Regions from separate parts of the Lysinibacillus sp. FSL K6-0057 genome, predicted to be linked through region 2. Evidence: a T-box and tRNA genes for the amino acid it is inferred to sense, from the RefSeq annotation. Region 2 holds a T-box; the other regions hold tRNA genes.
What was found. A T-box is a leader RNA that pairs with one kind of tRNA and senses whether it is charged. The one in region 2 lies ahead of leuS (leucine--tRNA ligase), so its partner is inferred to be a tRNA-Leu.

Region 1: it has a tRNA-Leu gene. The T-box ahead of leuS (leucine--tRNA ligase) is inferred to sense a tRNA for this amino acid. The anticodon was not compared.
Region 3: it has a tRNA-Leu gene. The T-box ahead of leuS (leucine--tRNA ligase) is inferred to sense a tRNA for this amino acid. The anticodon was not compared.

The regions. Positions count from the first base shown of each region.
Region 1 covers NZ_CP152047.1:113,699-120,541, forward strand. The annotation lists rRNA gene MHB40_RS00550 (16S ribosomal RNA) at 32-1,583, shown strand; rRNA gene MHB40_RS00555 (23S ribosomal RNA) at 1,764-4,691, shown strand; rRNA gene rrf (5S ribosomal RNA) at 4,807-4,922, shown strand; tRNA gene MHB40_RS00565 (tRNA-Val) at 4,933-5,008, shown strand; tRNA gene MHB40_RS00570 (tRNA-Thr) at 5,012-5,087, shown strand; tRNA gene MHB40_RS00575 (tRNA-Lys) at 5,095-5,170, shown strand; tRNA gene MHB40_RS00580 (tRNA-Leu) at 5,189-5,273, shown strand; tRNA gene MHB40_RS00585 (tRNA-Gly) at 5,309-5,383, shown strand; tRNA gene MHB40_RS00590 (tRNA-Leu) at 5,389-5,477, shown strand; tRNA gene MHB40_RS00595 (tRNA-Arg) at 5,485-5,561, shown strand; tRNA gene MHB40_RS00600 (tRNA-Pro) at 5,571-5,647, shown strand; tRNA gene MHB40_RS00605 (tRNA-Ala) at 5,663-5,738, shown strand; rRNA gene MHB40_RS00610 (16S ribosomal RNA) at 5,882-6,843, shown strand, end outside.
Region 2 covers NZ_CP152047.1:3,828,431-3,835,273, forward strand. The annotation lists gene MHB40_RS18920 (nucleoside transporter C-terminal domain-containing protein) at 186-1,367, shown strand; gene leuS (leucine--tRNA ligase) at 1,513-3,930, opposite strand; T-box leader at 4,017-4,227, opposite strand; gene sulP (sulfate permease) at 4,293-6,035, opposite strand; gene MHB40_RS18935 (metalloregulator ArsR/SmtB family transcription factor) at 6,092-6,439, opposite strand; gene MHB40_RS18940 (MFS transporter) at 6,586-6,843, opposite strand, start outside.
Region 3 covers NZ_CP152047.1:4,534,762-4,541,604, reverse strand. The annotation lists gene MHB40_RS22695 (STAS domain-containing protein) at 1-131, shown strand, start outside; gene rsbW (anti-sigma B factor RsbW) at 131-601, shown strand; gene sigB (RNA polymerase sigma factor SigB) at 579-1,364, shown strand; gene MHB40_RS22680 (Tex family protein) at 1,490-3,661, shown strand; gene MHB40_RS22675 (SprT family protein) at 3,729-4,190, shown strand; tRNA gene MHB40_RS22670 (tRNA-Asn) at 4,282-4,358, shown strand; tRNA gene MHB40_RS22665 (tRNA-Glu) at 4,360-4,431, shown strand; tRNA gene MHB40_RS22660 (tRNA-Asp) at 4,463-4,538, shown strand; tRNA gene MHB40_RS22655 (tRNA-Gln) at 4,544-4,618, shown strand; tRNA gene MHB40_RS22650 (tRNA-Lys) at 4,634-4,706, shown strand; tRNA gene MHB40_RS22645 (tRNA-Leu) at 4,773-4,858, shown strand; tRNA gene MHB40_RS22640 (tRNA-Arg) at 4,877-4,953, shown strand; tRNA gene MHB40_RS22635 (tRNA-Gly) at 4,971-5,044, shown strand; rRNA gene MHB40_RS22630 (16S ribosomal RNA) at 5,245-6,796, shown strand.

The DNA of each region.
Region 1 (6,843 bases), 1.3 Mb from region 2:
CAGCAAAACAATTTGAGCTAATCAAATTTCTTTTATGGAGAGTTTGATCCTGGCTCAGGACGAACGCTGGCGGCGTGCCTAATACATGCAAGTCGAGCGAACAGAGAAGGAGCTTGCTCCTTCGACGTTAGCGGCGGACGGGTGAGTAACACGTGGGCAACCTACCCTATAGTTTGGGATAACTCCGGGAAACCGGGGCTAATACCGAATAATTTGTTTCACCTCATGGTGAAACACTGAAAGACGGTTTCGGCTGTCGCTATAGGATGGGCCCGCGGCGCATTAGCTAGTTGGTGAGGTAACGGCTCACCAAGGCGACGATGCGTAGCCGACCTGAGAGGGTGATCGGCCACACTGGGACTGAGACACGGCCCAGACTCCTACGGGAGGCAGCAGTAGGGAATCTTCCACAATGGGCGAAAGCCTGATGGAGCAACGCCGCGTGAGTGAAGAAGGATTTCGGTTCGTAAAACTCTGTTGTAAGGGAAGAACAAGTACAGTAGTAACTGGCTGTACCTTGACGGTACCTTATTAGAAAGCCACGGCTAACTACGTGCCAGCAGCCGCGGTAATACGTAGGTGGCAAGCGTTGTCCGGAATTATTGGGCGTAAAGCGCGCGCAGGTGGTTTCTTAAGTCTGATGTGAAAGCCCACGGCTCAACCGTGGAGGGTCATTGGAAACTGGGAGACTTGAGTGCAGAAGAGGATAGTGGAATTCCAAGTGTAGCGGTGAAATGCGTAGAGATTTGGAGGAACACCAGTGGCGAAGGCGACTATCTGGTCTGTAACTGACACTGAGGCGCGAAAGCGTGGGGAGCAAACAGGATTAGATACCCTGGTAGTCCACGCCGTAAACGATGAGTGCTAAGTGTTAGGGGGTTTCCGCCCCTTAGTGCTGCAGCTAACGCATTAAGCACTCCGCCTGGGGAGTACGGTCGCAAGACTGAAACTCAAAGGAATTGACGGGGGCCCGCACAAGCGGTGGAGCATGTGGTTTAATTCGAAGCAACGCGAAGAACCTTACCAGGTCTTGACATCCCGTTGACCACTGTAGAGATATAGTTTCCCCTTCGGGGGCAACGGTGACAGGTGGTGCATGGTTGTCGTCAGCTCGTGTCGTGAGATGTTGGGTTAAGTCCCGCAACGAGCGCAACCCTTGATCTTAGTTGCCATCATTTAGTTGGGCACTCTAAGGTGACTGCCGGTGACAAACCGGAGGAAGGTGGGGATGACGTCAAATCATCATGCCCCTTATGACCTGGGCTACACACGTGCTACAATGGACGATACAAACGGTTGCCAACTCGCGAGAGGGAGCTAATCCGATAAAGTCGTTCTCAGTTCGGATTGTAGGCTGCAACTCGCCTACATGAAGCCGGAATCGCTAGTAATCGCGGATCAGCATGCCGCGGTGAATACGTTCCCGGGCCTTGTACACACCGCCCGTCACACCACGAGAGTTTGTAACACCCGAAGTCGGTGAGGTAACCTTTTGGAGCCAGCCGCCGAAGGTGGGATAGATGATTGGGGTGAAGTCGTAACAAGGTAGCCGTATCGGAAGGTGCGGCTGGATCACCTCCTTTCTAAGGATTATTTCGGAATACAAACCTTGGGTTTGTAAGATTACGTTTTGCGTTCAGTTTTGAAGGTTCATTCTTCTGAATGAAATGCTTCAAAACTTGTTCTTTGAAAACTGGATAAAACGACATTGAAATTGTAACAAACACATTTATTTTTTAAGTTTTTTATAGGCTTAATAACTTGGTTAAGTTATTAAGGGCGCACGGCGAATGCCTTGGCACTAGGAGCCGAAGAAGGACGGCACTAACACCGATATGCTTCGGGGAGCTGTAAGTGAGCTTTGATCCGGAGATTTCCGAATGGGGGAACCCACTACGTTTAATCGCGTAGTATCTTGACGTGAATACATAGCGTCTTGAAGGCAGACCCAGGGAACTGAAACATCTAAGTACCTGGAGGAAGAGAAAGAAAAATCGATTCCCTGAGTAGCGGCGAGCGAAACGGGAAGAGCCCAAACCAAGAGGCTTGCCTCTTGGGGTTGTAGGACACTCAATACGGAGTTACAAAAGAGCGAGTTAGATGAAGCGACTTGGAAAGGTCCGCCAGAGCAGGTAAAAGCCCTGTAGTCGAAAGTTCGTTCCCTCCTGAGTGGATCCTGAGTACGGCGGAACACGTGAAATTCCGTCGGAATCCGGGAGGACCATCTCCCAAGGCTAAATACTACCTAGTGACCGATAGTGAACCAGTACCGTGAGGGAAAGGTGAAAAGCACCCCGGAAGGGGAGTGAAAGAGATCCTGAAACCGTGTGCCTACAAGTAGTTAGAGCCCGTTAATGGGTGATAGCGTGCCTTTTGTAGAATGAACCGGCGAGTTACGATTACGTGCGAGGTTAAGCTTTAGAAGGCGGAGCCGCAGCGAAAGCGAGTCTGAATAGGGCGAAATAGTACGTGGTCGTAGACCCGAAACCAGGTGATCTACCCATGTCCAGGGTGAAGGTGAGGTAACACTTACTGGAGGCCCGAACCCACGCACGTTGAAAAGTGCGGGGATGAGGTGTGGGTAGCGGAGAAATTCCAATCGAACTTGGAGATAGCTGGTTCTCTCCGAAATAGCTTTAGGGCTAGCCTCGTGATGAGAATACTGGAGGTAGAGCACTGTTTGGACTAGGGGGCCATCCCGGTTTACCGAATTCAGACAAACTCCGAATGCCAGATATTTATACACGGGAGTCAGACTGCGAGTGATAAGATCCGTAGTCAAAAGGGAAACAGCCCAGACCACCAGCTAAGGTCCCAAAGTAATCGTTAAGTGGAAAAGGATGTGGCGTTGCACAGACAACCAGGATGTTGGCTTAGAAGCAGCCATCATTTAAAGAGTGCGTAATAGCTCACTGGTCGAGTGACGCTGCGCCGAAAATGTATCGGGGCTAAACGATTCACCGAAGCTGTGGATTGACATCTACGATGTCAGTGGTAGGAGAGCGTTCTAAGTGCGTTGAAGTCAGACCGGAAGGACTGGTGGAGCGCTTAGAAGTGAGAATGCCGGTATGAGTAGCGAAAGACGGGTGAGAATCCCGTCCACCGTATGACTAAGGTTTCCTGAGGAAGGCTCGTCCGCTCAGGGTTAGTCGGGACCTAAGCCGAGGCCGATAGGCGTAGGCGATGGACAACAGGTTGATATTCCTGTACCACCTCCTCACCGTTTGAGAAATGGGGGGACGCAGTAGGATAGGGTAAGCGCGCTGTTGGATATGCGCGTCCAAGCAGTAAGGCGTGTGTGTAGGCAAATCCGCACACTGTAACGTTGAGCTGTGATGGCGAGTCCGTATGGACGAAGTTCCTGATTTCACACTGCCAAGAAAAGCCTCTATCGAGGTGAGAGGTGCCCGTACCGCAAACCGACACAGGTAGTCGAGGAGAGAATCCTAAGGTGTGCGAGAGAACTCTCGTTAAGGAACTCGGCAAAATGACCCCGTAACTTCGGGAGAAGGGGTGCTCTTGAGCGTGCAAGCGCATGAGAGCCGCAGTGAATAGGCCCAGGCGACTGTTTAGCAAAAACACAGGTCTCTGCAAAACCGTAAGGTGACGTATAGGGGCTGACGCCTGCCCGGTGCTGGAAGGTTAAGAGGAGTGGTTAGCGCAAGCGAAGCTGCGAATTGAAGCCCCAGTAAACGGCGGCCGTAACTATAACGGTCCTAAGGTAGCGAAATTCCTTGTCGGGTAAGTTCCGACCCGCACGAAAGGCGTAACGATCTGGGCACTGTCTCAACGAGAGACTCGGTGAAATTATAGTACCTGTGAAGATGCAGGTTACCCGCGACAGGACGGAAAGACCCCGTGGAGCTTTACTGTAGCCTGATATTGAATTTTGGTACAACTTGTACAGGATAGGTAGGAGCCAGAGATCTCGGAGCGCCAGCTTCGAAGGAGGCGTCGGTGGGATACTACCCTGGTTGTATTGAAATTCTAACCCATGCCCCTTAGCGGGGCAGGAGACAGTGTCAGGCGGACAGTTTGACTGGGGCGGTCGCCTCCTAAAAGGTAACGGAGGCGCCCAAAGGTTCCCTCAGAATGGTTGGAAATCATTCGTAGAGTGTAAAGGCACAAGGGAGCTTGACTGCGAGACCTACAAGTCGAGCAGGGTCGAAAGACGGGCTTAGTGATCCGGTGGTTCCGCATGGAAGGGCCATCGCTCAACGGATAAAAGCTACCCCGGGGATAACAGGCTTATCTCCCCCAAGAGTCCACATCGACGGGGAGGTTTGGCACCTCGATGTCGGCTCATCGCATCCTGGGGCTGTAGTCGGTCCCAAGGGTTGGGCTGTTCGCCCATTAAAGCGGTACGCGAGCTGGGTTCAGAACGTCGTGAGACAGTTCGGTCCCTATCCGTCGTGGGCGTAGGAAATTTGAGAGGAGCTGTCCTTAGTACGAGAGGACCGGGATGGACACACCGCTGGTGTACCAGTTGTCTTGCCAAAGGCATCGCTGGGTAGCTATGTGTGGACGGGATAAGTGCTGAAAGCATCTAAGCATGAAGCCCCCCTCAAGATGAGATTTCCCATTACGCAAGTAAGTAAGATCCCTCAAAGACGATGAGGTAGATAGGTTCGAGGTGGAAGTGTGGTGACACATGGAGCTGACGAATACTAATCGATCGAGGACTTAACCAAAAAAGTTTGAAACATTCAATGCATCGTTTATCCAGTTTTGAAAGAACAAGAAAGTTTTGAAAAAAGCTTGCATTTATAATGAAATATGTTATAATAAATCTTGTCTTTTAAAAAGTCTAGTGATGATGGCAAAGAGGTCACACCCGTTCCCATACCGAACACGGAAGTTAAGCTCTTTAGCGCCGATGGTAGTTGGGGGCTTCCCCCTGTGAGAGTAGGACGTCGCTAGGCATAGTACCCAGGAGGATTAGCTCAGCTGGGAGAGCATCTGCCTTACAAGCAGAGGGTCGGCGGTTCGAGCCCGTCATCCTCCACCATATGCCGGTTTAGCTCAGCAGGTAGAGCAACTGACTTGTAATCAGTAGGTCGTGGGTTCGATTCCTATAGCCGGCACCATTTTTTCGAGCCATTAGCTCAGTTGGTAGAGCATCTGACTTTTAATCAGAGGGTCGAAGGTTCGAGTCCTTCATGGCTCACCATTTTTGAAATAATAATAAGCGGGTGTGGCGGAATTGGCAGACGCACTAGACTTAGGATCTAGCGCCGCAAGGCGTGGGGGTTCGACTCCCTTCACCCGCACCATTATTTTCATTGCCAGATAAAAAACTTATGCACATGCGGAAGTAGTTCAGTGGTAGAACACCACCTTGCCAAGGTGGGGGTCGCGAGTTCGAACCTCGTCTTCCGCTCCAAATGTGCCGGGGTGGCGGAACTGGCAGACGCACAGGACTTAAAATCCTGCGGTAGGTGACTACCGTACCGGTTCGATTCCGGTCCTCGGCACCATTTTAATGCGCCCGTAGCTCAATTGGATAGAGCGTCTGACTACGGATCAGAAGGTTATGGGTTCGACTCCTGTCGGGCGCGCCAAAAGAACAACGGGAAGTAGCTCAGCTTGGTAGAGCACTTGGTTTGGGACCAAGGGGTCGCAGGTTCGAATCCTGTCTTCCCGACCATTTCCTATAAATTATGGGGCCTTAGCTCAGCTGGGAGAGCGCCTGCCTTGCACGCAGGAGGTCAGCGGTTCGATCCCGCTAGGCTCCACCAAGTCAATTTATGAACCTTGAAAACTGAACAAGCAAAACGTAATCAATAAAGTTTTAAGTAGCTAGCTTCGGCGAGTGAACGAAACAAAAATTTTGGACATCAAAATTGATGCCAGCAAAACAATTTGAGCTAATCAAATTTCTTTTATGGAGAGTTTGATCCTGGCTCAGGACGAACGTTAGCGGCGGACGGGTGAGTAACACGTGGGCAACCTACCCTATAGTTTGGGATAACTCCGGGAAACCGGGGCTAATACCGAATAATTTGTTTCACCTCATGGTGAAACACTGAAAGACGGTTTCGGCTGTCGCTATAGGATGGGCCCGCGGCGCATTAGCTAGTTGGTGAGGTAACGGCTCACCAAGGCGACGATGCGTAGCCGACCTGAGAGGGTGATCGGCCACACTGGGACTGAGACACGGCCCAGACTCCTACGGGAGGCAGCAGTAGGGAATCTTCCACAATGGGCGAAAGCCTGATGGAGCAACGCCGCGTGAGTGAAGAAGGATTTCGGTTCGTAAAACTCTGTTGTAAGGGAAGAACAAGTACAGTAGTAACTGGCTGTACCTTGACGGTACCTTATTAGAAAGCCACGGCTAACTACGTGCCAGCAGCCGCGGTAATACGTAGGTGGCAAGCGTTGTCCGGAATTATTGGGCGTAAAGCGCGCGCAGGTGGTTTCTTAAGTCTGATGTGAAAGCCCACGGCTCAACCGTGGAGGGTCATTGGAAACTGGGAGACTTGAGTGCAGAAGAGGATAGTGGAATTCCAAGTGTAGCGGTGAAATGCGTAGAGATTTGGAGGAACACCAGTGGCGAAGGCGACTATCTGGTCTGTAACTGACACTGAGGCGCGAAAGCGTGGGGAGCAAACAGGATTAGATACCCTGGTAGTCCACGCCGTAAACGATGAGTGCTAAGTGTTAGGGGGTTTCCGCCCCTTAGTGCTGCAGCTAACGCATTAAGCACTCCGCCTGGGGAGTACGGTCGCAAGACTGAAACTCAAAGGAATTGACGGGGGCCCGCACAAGCGGTGGAGCATGTGGTTTAATTCGAAGCAACGCGAAGAACCTTACCAGGTCTTGACATCCCGTTGACCACTGTAG
Region 2 (6,843 bases):
TTTTTTACACTGAATTTATTCGTATGCCATGTCGCATACTTTTTTTCTATTATCTATTGAATAACTAGCGAAAAAACTGTTATAGTGAGATTGTTTGTCTGACGTCTGACTAATTAAGATCTTTAGCTGTTCTTCTGAAATTGGAACATCAGGACAAAATATCACAGATACTTATGGAGGAACTTATGAGATACTTAATATCCCTTTGTGGATTGTTACTTGTTTTTGCCTTAGCTTTATTAATGAGTAAAAACAAAAAAGAAATAAAATATAAATATATAGTGATTATGTTGATCATCCAATTTTTATTGGCAGCTTTACTACTCAATACAACAGTTGGTTATGTTCTAATCAAAGGAATCACCAAAGTATTTGATCACTTATTGTCTTATGCAAATGCGGGTATATCCTTTGTGTTTGGTGGCTTAGCAAATGAAGGAGAATCTCCCTTCTTTTTAGCTGTTTTATTACCAATCGTCTTTATATCCGTCCTGATTGGAATCTTGCAACATTTCAAAATTCTTCCTTTCCTAATGAAATGGGTAGGATTATTTTTAAGCAAGGTAAGTGGCATGGGGAAATTGGAATCCTATAATGCTGTTGCTTCTGCTATGGTTGGCCAATCTGAAGTGTTCATTACTGTAAAAAAACAATTAGATAAAATTGCACCACAACGTATGTATACACTATGTGCTTCAGCTATGTCGACTGTGTCGATGTCAGTTGTTGGAGCTTATATGACGATGATTGAGCCAAAGTATGTCGTAACAGCCATTGTGTTAAACCTGTTTGGTGGTTTTATCATTGTTTCCATCATTAATCCCTATACTGTTGATGAAAAAGAAGATATCTTAACAATTGAAGATGAGCATAAGCAAGCGTTCTTTCAAATGATTGGTGAATATATTATGGATGGCTTCAAAGTAGCCATCATTGTTGGTGCTATGCTGATTGGTTTCGTAGCATTAATGGATTTAATCAATTCACTATTCGATATGATAATTGGTATATCGTTCCAAGAAATATTAGGCTATATCTTTGCACCAGTCGCTTTCCTAATGGGTATCCCATGGGCAGATGCTGTTGCTGCTGGCGGTATTATGGCAACCAAATTGGTGACAAACGAATTTGTTGCTATGATCAACCTTGGTGACGTTGCTGAATCCATGAGTGAACGTACACTAGGCATTATTTCTGTATTCCTCGTATCCTTTGCCAACTTTTCATCAATTGGTATTATTTCAGGAGCTGTAAAAGGTTTGAATGAAAGGCAAGGAAATGTCGTTGCTCGGTTTGGTTTAAAATTATTGTACGGCGCTACACTTGTAAGTATCCTAACAGCTATTATTGTTGGATTGATTATTTAAATTGAATAAGGAACTATTATTTGAACTGCACTCAGATAGCTGGGTGTAGTTTTTTCCTCATTTATCGCTATAAGGTTACTCCAAATTAAAAAATGTACATCACTAAAATTGAATTTAGTAATGTACATTTTTAATTTATATTTCTTTATTTCACGACAATATTGACAAGTTTGCCTGGAATAACGATGATTTTCACTAAGTTCTTTCCTGCCATGTATTCTTGAACTTTTTCATCAGCAAGCGCTACTTTTTCGATATCCTCTTTTGACGCTTCTTTCGCTACAACAATTTTCGCACGTACTTTACCAGCCACTTGCACGGCAATTTCCACTTCATCATCTACAAGTTTCGTTTCATCATATGTTGGCCATTGCTCGTATGAAAGTGTTGATTTATGCCCTAATCGTTGCCATAGTTCTTCTGCAATATGCGGAGCGATTGGTGCTATCATTTTAACAAAGCCTTCAGCATAAGCCGTTGGAATCACATCTGCTTTATAGCAATCATTGATAAAGACCATCATTTGTGAAATAGCTGTGTTAAAGCGGATGCCTTCATAATCCTCTGTCACTTTTTTCACTGTTTGGTGGTATGCTTTTTCAAGTGATTGATCGTTAGACACTTGGATTTTTGCTGACATTGCGCCATCTTCTTCATTGACAAATAGACGCCAGATACGGTCTAAGAAGCGGCGTGCTCCATCTAAACCATTTGTAGACCATGCAACAGATGCCTCAAGTGGTCCCATGAACATTTCATATAAACGTAATGTATCAGCACCATGTGACGTAATGATTTCATCTGGGTTGACGACATTGCCTTTCGATTTAGACATTTTCTCGTTACCTTCACCTAGAATCATTCCTTGGTTAAATAATTTTTGGAATGGCTCTTTCGTATGAACAACGCCTAAATCATACAGAACTTTATGCCAGAAGCGAGCGTAAAGTAAATGCAATACGGCATGCTCCGCGCCACCAATATAAATATCAACTGGTAACCATCGTTTTAGTAACGCTGGATCTGCAATGGCTTCTGTATTTGTAGGATCGATATAGCGTAAGAAGTACCAGCTAGAACCTGCCCACTGTGGCATTGTATTTGTTTCACGACGTCCTTTTTTGCCTGTTTCTGGATCGACAACATTCACCCATTCAGCAATATTAGCTAGCGGTGATTCACCAGTACCCGATGGACGAATATTATCTGTTTTTGGCAGCATTAATGGTAATTCTGATTCTGGAACTGGCGTAATCGTGCCATCTTCCCAATGAATCATTGGAATTGGTTCACCCCAATAACGCTGACGAGAGAATAACCAGTCACGTAGACGATAAGAAGTTTTCTTCTCTCCTACACCTTTTTCCTCTAACCATTCAATGGCTTTTGCAATGCCATCTGTTTTATTTAAGCCATTAAGGAATTCAGAGTTAATATGTTGACCATCACCTGTAAACGCTTCTTTACTAATGTCTCCACCTTCAAGTACAGGAACGATGTCTAAGCCAAATTCAGTCGCAAATTCATAGTCACGCTCGTCATGTGCTGGCACCGCCATAATAGCACCTGTACCATAAGACACTAACACATAGTCAGCAATCCAAATCGGCACTTTTTTACCGTTAATCGGATTCACTGCATAAGCACCTGTAAATACGCCTGTTTTTTCTTTCGCTAAATCTGTACGCTCTAGGTCAGATTTCATTTTAACTTTCTCTAAATAAGTCTCAACAGTTTGGCGTTGGTCAGCTGTTGTAATTTGTTCCACTAATTTATGCTCTGGTGCAAGCACACAGTATGTAGCACCAAATAATGTATCAGGGCGTGTTGTGAAAACGGTGAAGTTTTGATCTGAACCGTCAATGGTAAATGTCACTTCTGCCCCTTCTGAACGGCCAATCCAATTGCGCTGCATATCTTTAATAGACTCAGGCCAATCAACTTCTTCTAAGTCATCGATTAAACGATCAGCATAGGCTGTAATTTTAAGCATCCATTGCTTCATTGGTCGGCGTTCTACTGGATGACCACCACGCTCTGATTTCCCATCAATCACTTCTTCGTTAGCTAAGACCGTGCCAAGTGCTGGACACCAGTTAACAGCCACTTCATCCACATAAGCTAAACCTTTCTTATAAAGCTGGATAAAAATCCATTGTGTCCATTTATAATACTCTGGATCAGTCGTGTTAATTTCACGATCCCAATCATAGCTGAAGCCTAGCTCTTGAATTTGACGTTTAAATGTCGCAATATTTTTAGCTGTAAATTCAGCTGGATCATTCCCTGTATCAAGCGCATATTGCTCAGCTGGTAAACCGAAAGCATCCCAGCCCATTGGATGTAGTACATTGTAGCCTTGCATACGTTTAAAGCGCGATAGAATATCAGTTGCCGTATACCCTTCTGGATGGCCTACATGGAGTCCTGCGCCAGACGGATATGGGAACATATCTAATGCGTAAAATTTAGGCTTCTCTATTTCATTTTCAGTTTTGAATGTTTTGTTATCAGCCCAATATTGCTGCCACTTTTTTTCAATTTGTTCATGATTAAAACTCATTCTTTTTCCTCCTTCGATTGATCATGCTGCTCTCCATCATAATTGACAAAATATTTAAAAAATAAAAAAACTCGCCCCATTCTTAAAGAAGGGACGAGAGAATTTGTACTCCCGCGGTACCACCCAGATTAGTGATTACACTCGGCTCAAGCTTCCTTAACGCGGAAGAAACGACACACGCTGTTTCACGCGGGCAGACTCAGAAGGCGAGTTCAACTTGCTTTCTTACTAGCTCCCACCAACCGCTAGCTCTCTAAAAAGAACCACAAATCTACTATTCCTCATCACAGTCTTTACATGATATTGCATTTATTCTAATGGAAAGTATTGAAAAGCACAAGCCTTTGTTTACAGCTTACCCATTACTGAACAATTAATTCCTTTTTTTCCTTAGGCTTTGATAAATCCTTGCATTCATGAAATGCAAAATGTTGACATCCGATACATTGATTTGCGTTTAAATAATTGAAAGCCTTTGTAATCGCTTCTCCAGTATGTTGATAAAAATGTTGCGCACCTATTTTATCGTAAAGACCATTGTGCTGAAGAGCATCCTTTAAATCACCTTGCACACCCGTTACCAAAATAGTACCGCCCTGTGCCTTATAGTTTTCAATGATATTGCTAAAATATGCCTCTCCAGTAGAATCCATAAAGGGCACTTTCCCCATTCGTAATATCAAAACTCTTGGTTGCTGATGCAAAGTACTTTCAATTGTTTGTTCAAACATTTGTGCAGCACCAAAGAACAACGGCCCTTCAATTGTGTACATACTAATTTGCGGGCAATCATGCTGCTGATGCACAACATGTGGCTGTACCTTCTCACTTTTATTCGAATGGTCTGGAAGTACCTTCGTGACAACAAGCTTTTCACTCATGCGTTTCGCAAATAATAGCACAGCCAGCACAAGCCCCACTTCAACTGCTAATGTGAGACTAGTGAATACCGTTAATAAAAAGGTAATCAATAACACCAGTGAATCGCCTGATTTTAATTTTACGATATGTGCAAAATGATGTCGTTCACTCATATTCCAAGCTACGACCATCAAAACCGGAGCCATACTTGCTAACGGAATATGAGATGCATATGGAGCTAATAACAATAATGTGACTAAAACAAACACACCATGTATGATACCCGACATAGGAGATACTGCCCCTGTTTTTATATTGGTTGCTGTGCGTGCGATGGCCCCTGTTGCTGGAATACCACCGAACAAGGGCGTCACAATATTAGCAATCCCTTGACCAATTAGCTCACGATTACTGTTATGCTTACTATTTGTCATCCCATCCGCAACAACTGCGGATAATAGAGACTCAATGCCACCTAGCATCGCAATGACAAACGCTGGACCAATAAGTTGTTGTAATCGTTCAAGCGTGATGTTCGGTAAGGCAAAATGAGGTAATGTATTAGGAATTTGACCATAAGCTGTTGCAATGGTAGCAACTTGTCCTGAAAAGAAGAAAGTTGCCACAAGTGTAGAGACAACGATACCCGCTAATGCACCAGGAACCTTTGGAAAAAATTTTGGTGTGATCAATATTGTCACCAAGCATAGGACGGCAGTAAGAATACTATACATATTTGTCGTACCAAGCTGCTTCATGATTTCCTGAATATTGGCGATAAAATACTCGTGCCTTTTAACATTTGATAGTCCTAAAAAGTTGGCAATTTGACCTGTAAAAATAATCACAGCTATACCTGCTGTAAAGCCAACTGTTACAGGACGTGGAATAAACTTAATTAAAGTCCCTAGCTTAAAAAAGCCCATGACACAAAGCATAATCCCTGCCATTAAACCCGCAAGCAATAAATCTTCATAGCCATAAGTAAGAACAATGCCCAATAGAATTGGCACAAACGCCCCAGTTGGCCCTCCTATTTGATATTTGGATCCACCAAAAAGAGAAATAATAATACCTGCAATACATGCCGTATAGATCCCATATTCAGGTTTCACACCCGATGCGATGGCAAAGGACATGGCAAGTGGAATAGCAACGATTCCGACAATAATTCCTGACAATAAATCCTTCTTTACATGATGAACTGAATACCCTTCAAAGCGTCCTGTAAACAGTGACTTCATAGATAAATCTTCCCTTCGAAATAATAAGCAAAGCCCAATTTTTCATCATCATTGATTTACTTATTCTCTTCGTCACCTTCATTACTTGTCATTTCCTCTAATCTCGAAATGGTATGAACCAAATGGTTATTAAAAATATCCTTTGCCACCCCAAGTAATGCACCAATCATTGGGTCACTTAAAGAATAATAAACTTTTTTTCCTTCCTTCACGCCATAAACGATATTTTTGGCACGTAATACACTTAATTGCTGAGAAACTGCGGAACCCTCCTTCTCTAAGCAATCTTGAATCTCATTGACACTTTTATGACCATCCACAAGGAGTTCAAGTATTCTGATGCGTAACGGATGTGCTAATGCTTTAAAAAAATCCGCCTTAAACTGTTGTAAGCCCTCTTCCATAAAAACCCCTCCACATAACTACATATTCAAATATTTGAATATGTATGATTGTAATCCTGTCACAAGAATTTTTCAATATCTACTATTAAAAAAAGAGCAAAACCAAGTGCTTAACACTCGTTTTTGCTCTTTTCATTGCGACACGATTAATCTGTTACTATTTTGTTCTTCTTTAAAGGGTAATCGTAAGTTAGACATGGAATAATTGCCAATAGTACAATGACCACTAATGTTAAAACAAGAGGAATCATGCCAAATTGATCCACCATAATACCGCCAAATAGTGGACCAATCATCCGTCCTCCAGTGGCAGCACTATTGATAATGCCTTGATAGAACCCTTGTCGACCCTTTGGTGCCAGTTGATTAGCTATCGTTGGTAATGCCGGGGTATAAAACATTTC
Region 3 (6,843 bases), 710 kb from region 2:
AAAGAGCATTACGTGAAAATGGTAAAGTAAAGCTTGTTGGTTTATCGAATAGGTTACAAAGATTATTTGAAATTACTGGTCTTAGTGATTTGATGGATATCGAAACTGATAAAAAGGTGGAATTAAGATAATGAAGGAATTTGACTATATTGAAATTAGAGTTCCTGCTAAACCGCAATTTGTCAGTGTCATTCGATTAACTGTCTCGGGCTTAGCGAGTAGGATTGGCTTTAATTATGATGATATTGAAGATTTAAAAATTGCAGCAAGTGAGGCTGTAACAAATGTTGTTCACCATGCTTATAAAGACGAAGAAGAAGGTGAAATTGTCATCGGGTGTGCGCTGTATGACAATAAAATGGAAATGATGATTGCAGATTACGGCAATAGTTTTAATTTTGAAGAGATTAAGTCTAAGATTGGGCCGTATCATCCTGAAGAAAGTATTGCAGGGCTAAGAGAAGGTGGTTTGGGACTTTATTTAATGGAAACTTTGATGGATGAGGTGATGATTAATAACGATGGTGGCGTAACTGTCTTCATGACAAAGTATGTCACTAGGGAGCAGGTGGAGAAAAATGTCGAAAGAATCACTACATAAATCTTCATCCAAAGAAGATGTACTAAAGTGGATTGAATTGTACCAGTCAACGGAGGATGATGAAGCACAAACCAATTTAGTGATTCATTATCGATATCTAGTTGAATCTATAGCTCGTAAATATTCGAATGGTAAATCTTATTATGATGATATTGTTCAAGTAGGGATGCTGGGATTGTTAGGTGCAATAAGACGTTTTGATCCGAATGTTGGTCGTAGTTTTGAAGCATTTGCCGTGCCAACAATTGTTGGGGAAATCAAACGTTTTTTACGTGATAAAACATGGGATGTTCATGTGCCTAGACGAATAAAGGAACTTGGGCCGAGAATTAAATCAACGGTGGAGGCGCTGACAATTGAATTGCAGCGTTCTCCATCCATTAAAGATATTGCTGAACGATTAGAAGTAGCAGAGGAAGAGGTACTAGAAGCTATGGAAATGAGCCGTAGTTATCAAGCGCTTTCTATGGACCATTCGATAGAGTCAGACTCAGATGGTAGTACAGTCACGTTATTCGATATTTTGGGCAGAGAAGACGATGGCTATGAAATAACCAATAAACGAATGATTGTTTCAGATGCGTTGGTCGTGTTGAATGAGAGGGAAAAACAAATTATTCAGCTTACATATCTAGAGCAACTTAGTCAAAAAGAAGCTGGAGAACGATTAGGGATTTCTCAAATGCATGTATCTAGGATACAAAGGAAAGCAATAAAGAAATTACAAGAGGCTATTCTAGCAAGTGGCAGTGTTTCGCTCTAAACTTTCGTGGGTGTTTACCTTTAAAATGAATGAACATAGTCTACTCATATTCGTCTGAGTAGACTATTTTTTTGCATTTTTAGTAAAGTGTAATGGTAAAATGAAAAGAAAAAGGTAGTGATGATGTGGAGCAAAAGCAAATGTTACAGCTCATTGCAAAAGACGTAGCAGTCAAACCAGGGCAAGTAGATGCTGTTATCAAATTATTAGAAGAGGGAAATACGGTACCATTTATTGCGCGCTATCGAAAAGAGGTTACAGGATCACTCGATGAGGTGCAAATTAAAGCTGTAGAAGATCGTTATCACTACATCCAGCAACTTGAACAACGAAAAGAAGAAGTTATACGGTTAATCCAAGAGCAAGAAAAGCTTACACCAGAATTAGAGCAGGCTATTCTTTCTGCAACAATCTTGCAACGTGTTGAGGATTTATATAGACCTTATAAGCAAAAACGACGTACAAAGGCGACGATTGCAAAAGAGAAAGGATTAGAACCTCTTGCAGATCTTCTATTAGCATTTAGTAAAGATTCATTAGAGCAATTAGCAATTGGTTTTGTGGACAATGAACAAGTTGCTAATACGGAAGAAGCGCTAATGGGAGCTCGAGATATTTTAGCAGAACGTTTTGCTGACGATGCCTCTATCCGTGAAAAAATTCGTGCTTATTCATGGAAGGATGGCATCCTTGTAACGTCTGTGAAAAATACAGAAATCGATGAAAAAAATGTTTTTGAAATGTATTACGAATATGAAGAACCTGTTAGTCGCATTGTGCCGCATCGTATTTTAGCGATAAATCGAGGGGAAAAAGAAGAGATTTTAAAGGTGTCGATTCATGTTTCAGTGGACCGAGTATTAATGATTATGTGGAAAGAATGGATACCTGCAACTGGTTCGTCCCCTGCTATTGCAGAAGTTAAACTAGCAATCGAGGATTCATACAAGCGTTTAATTCAGCCTTCAATTGAAAGGGAATTACGAAACGAGCTTACAGAAAAAGCGGAGACACAGGCTATTCATATTTTCTCTGAAAATTTACGTAACCTATTACTACAGCCACCTATGAAAGGTAAATATGTATTGGGGGTTGACCCAGCTTACCGTACAGGTTGTAAGCTAGCGGTTGTAGATGAAACGGGAAAAATGCTTGAGGTTACAGCTATTTACCCACATCCACCTAAACCAGATGTGGCAAAATCGAAAGCTACTGTGAAAGGAATTTTGGCAAAGTATCCAATAAGTATAATTGCTATTGGGAATGGTACAGCATCCCGTGAAACAGAACAATTTATCGCGGATGTATTAAACGAGCTTACTACTGACACAGCTTACGTGATTGTCAACGAAGCGGGGGCGTCTGTTTATTCAGCGTCTGATATTGCACGTGCAGAATTTCCTGATTTACAGGTTGAGCAACGTAGTGCTATCTCCATTGCACGTCGCTTACAGGATCCTTTATCAGAGTTAGTGAAAATTGAACCAAAAGCGGTGGGAGTAGGTCAATATCAGCATGATGTTTCTCAAAAAAAGTTAAATGAATCACTAACTTTTATAGTAGAAACGGCTGTTAACCAAGTTGGTGTTGACGTAAACACTGCTTCTTCATCACTCTTACAATACGTTTCTGGTTTATCAAAAACTGTTGCAGAGAATATCGTGAAGATGCGAGAGGAAAATGGTCAATTTACTACGCGTGCGCAATTAAAGAAGATTCCAAGGTTAGGTGCTAAAACGTATGAACAAGCTATTGGTTTCTTGCGTGTCCCTGAAGCAAAAAATCCGTTTGATGCTACAGGTATTCATCCTGAGAGCTATAACCTTGCTGAGCAAATATTAGCAGAGGCACAGATAGATAAAAAAGAGTTAGGGACTCAGAATGCAGAGGAAGCTATTGCAGCCCTAAATATCCAAAAGTTAAGTGATGTGCTTGGGGTAGGAGTTGTGACAATTCAAGATATCGTGGATACTTTAATGAAACCAAGTCGTGACCCACGTGATGCTTTCCCACAACCATTGCTTAAAACGGATGTATTAAAAATGGAAGATTTAAAAGTAGGCATGGAATTGCAGGGCACAGTAAGAAATGTAGTCGATTTCGGTGCATTTGTTGATATTGGCGTGAAGCAAGATGGACTTGTGCATATTTCTAAACTACAAAATAAACGTATTAAACATCCATTAGAAGTTGTGGCGCTTGGGGATATTGTAACCGTCTGGGTAGAACAAATAGATGTAACGAAAGGACGTATCTCTTTAACGATGCTTCCACCTAAAAATCAAACATTAGATTGAGTAATAAATTTTTACCACACTGTCTATACTACGCAGTGTGGTATTCTTGTTGTTAGAGGTGATTACTTTGGACAATCTAGAATTACAAGAGCTTGTTCGTCGCTTATCTTTGGAAAGCTTTCAGAAACCTTTTCTGCATCAAGCCTACTTTAATGCAAGATTACGCTCAACAGGAGGACGATATCTTTTACAATCTCATAATATTGAGGTTAATCCTAAAGCCTATGAATTATACGGTTTGGAAGAGATTCATGGTATTGTTCTCCACGAATTATGCCATTATCATCTACATATTGAAGGTAAAGGGTATCAGCATCGAGATAAAGATTTTCGAGAATTGTTAAGGAAAGTAGATGCCCCCCGATTTTGCTCAGTTTTACAATCCCCTAAAACTACAGTTGAAAAACACCGACGACGCTATACATATACTTGTGTCAATTGCCACCAATTATATGTACGGAAAATTAAAATGAATGTTGAAAAGTATTGCTGTAGTAAGTGTTTGGGAAAATTAAAATTAGTGGAATAAAAAAACTTTAAAAAATAGTTGACGTTTTATTGAGTTGTCCCTATAATAGTAAAAGTCGACAAGATAACGGCGACAACATAACATAAATTATTCCGAAGTAGCTCAGTTGGTAGTAGCACCTGACTGTTAATCAGGTTGTCGCAGGTTCGAGTCCTGCCTTCGGAGCCATGGCCCCTTGGTCAAGTGGTTAAGACACCGCCCTTTCACGGCGGTAACACGGGTTCGAATCCCGTAGGGGTCATTTTTTCATAATTTAATGTAAATAACATTTTGGTCCCGTGGTGTAGCGGTTAACATGCCTGCCTGTCACGCAGGAGATCGCCGGTTCGATCCCGGTCGGGACCGCCACTTATTGGGGTATAGCCAAGCGGTAAGGCAACGGATTTTGATTCCGTCATGCCTAGGTTCGAATCCTAGTACCCCAGCCATTCATTTCTTAATCCGAGCCATTAGCTCAGTTGGTAGAGCATCTGACTTTTAATCAGAGGGTCGAAGGTTCGAGTCCTTCATGGCTCATCTCTTTAAGAAAAAGAGTTGACTTTTCGAATTATCATAGTATAATGAGAAAGTTACTAATCGAATGCGGTCGTGGCGGAACGGCAGACGCGCTAGGTTGAGGGCCTAGTGGGGGCAACCCCGTGGAGGTTCAAGTCCTCTCGGCCGCACCAAGTCAATTAATTTCATAAGCGCCCGTAGCTCAATTGGATAGAGCGTCTGACTACGGATCAGAAGGTTGTGGGTTCGACTCCTGCCGGGCGCGCCATTTTTAAAAAAATATATGCGGGTGTAGTTTAATGGTAAAACCTCAGCCTTCCAAGCTGATGTCGTGAGTTCGATTCTCATCACCCGCTCCAAAAAAAAGTGTTGACAACCGATTGGTTGTATGATAGACTAAAGTAGTTGTCTAAACGGACAACGTCATGAACCTTGAAAACTGAACAAGCAAAACGTAATCAATAAAGTTTTAAGTAGCTGGCTTCGGCGAGTGAACGAAACAAAAATTTTGGACATCAAAATTGATGCCAGCAAAACAATTTGAGCTAATCAAATTTCTTTTATGGAGAGTTTGATCCTGGCTCAGGACGAACGCTGGCGGCGTGCCTAATACATGCAAGTCGAGCGAACAGAGAAGGAGCTTGCTCCTTCGACGTTAGCGGCGGACGGGTGAGTAACACGTGGGCAACCTACCCTATAGTTTGGGATAACTCCGGGAAACCGGGGCTAATACCGAATAATTTGTTTCACCTCATGGTGAAACACTGAAAGACGGTTTCGGCTGTCGCTATAGGATGGGCCCGCGGCGCATTAGCTAGTTGGTGAGGTAACGGCTCACCAAGGCGACGATGCGTAGCCGACCTGAGAGGGTGATCGGCCACACTGGGACTGAGACACGGCCCAGACTCCTACGGGAGGCAGCAGTAGGGAATCTTCCACAATGGGCGAAAGCCTGATGGAGCAACGCCGCGTGAGTGAAGAAGGATTTCGGTTCGTAAAACTCTGTTGTAAGGGAAGAACAAGTACAGTAGTAACTGGCTGTACCTTGACGGTACCTTATTAGAAAGCCACGGCTAACTACGTGCCAGCAGCCGCGGTAATACGTAGGTGGCAAGCGTTGTCCGGAATTATTGGGCGTAAAGCGCGCGCAGGTGGTTTCTTAAGTCTGATGTGAAAGCCCACGGCTCAACCGTGGAGGGTCATTGGAAACTGGGAGACTTGAGTGCAGAAGAGGATAGTGGAATTCCAAGTGTAGCGGTGAAATGCGTAGAGATTTGGAGGAACACCAGTGGCGAAGGCGACTATCTGGTCTGTAACTGACACTGAGGCGCGAAAGCGTGGGGAGCAAACAGGATTAGATACCCTGGTAGTCCACGCCGTAAACGATGAGTGCTAAGTGTTAGGGGGTTTCCGCCCCTTAGTGCTGCAGCTAACGCATTAAGCACTCCGCCTGGGGAGTACGGTCGCAAGACTGAAACTCAAAGGAATTGACGGGGGCCCGCACAAGCGGTGGAGCATGTGGTTTAATTCGAAGCAACGCGAAGAACCTTACCAGGTCTTGACATCCCGTTGACCACTGTAGAGATATAGTTTCCCCTTCGGGGGCAACGGTGACAGGTGGTGCATGGTTGTCGTCAGCTCGTGTCGTGAGATGTTGGGTTAAGTCCCGCAACGAGCGCAACCCTTGATCTTAGTTGCCATCATTTAGTTGGGCACTCTAAGGTGACTGCCGGTGACAAACCGGAGGAAGGTGGGGATGACGTCAAATCATCATGCCCCTTATGACCTGGGCTACACACGTGCTACAATGGACGATACAAACGGTTGCCAACTCGCGAGAGGGAGCTAATCCGATAAAGTCGTTCTCAGTTCGGATTGTAGGCTGCAACTCGCCTACATGAAGCCGGAATCGCTAGTAATCGCGGATCAGCATGCCGCGGTGAATACGTTCCCGGGCCTTGTACACACCGCCCGTCACACCACGAGAGTTTGTAACACCCGAAGTCGGTGAGGTAACCTTTTGGAGCCAGCCGCCGAAGGTGGGATAGATGATTGGGGTGAAGTCGTAACAAGGTAGCCGTATCGGAAGGTGCGGCTGGATCACCTCCTTTCTAAGGATTATTTCGGAATACAAACCTTGGGTTTGTAAGATTACGTT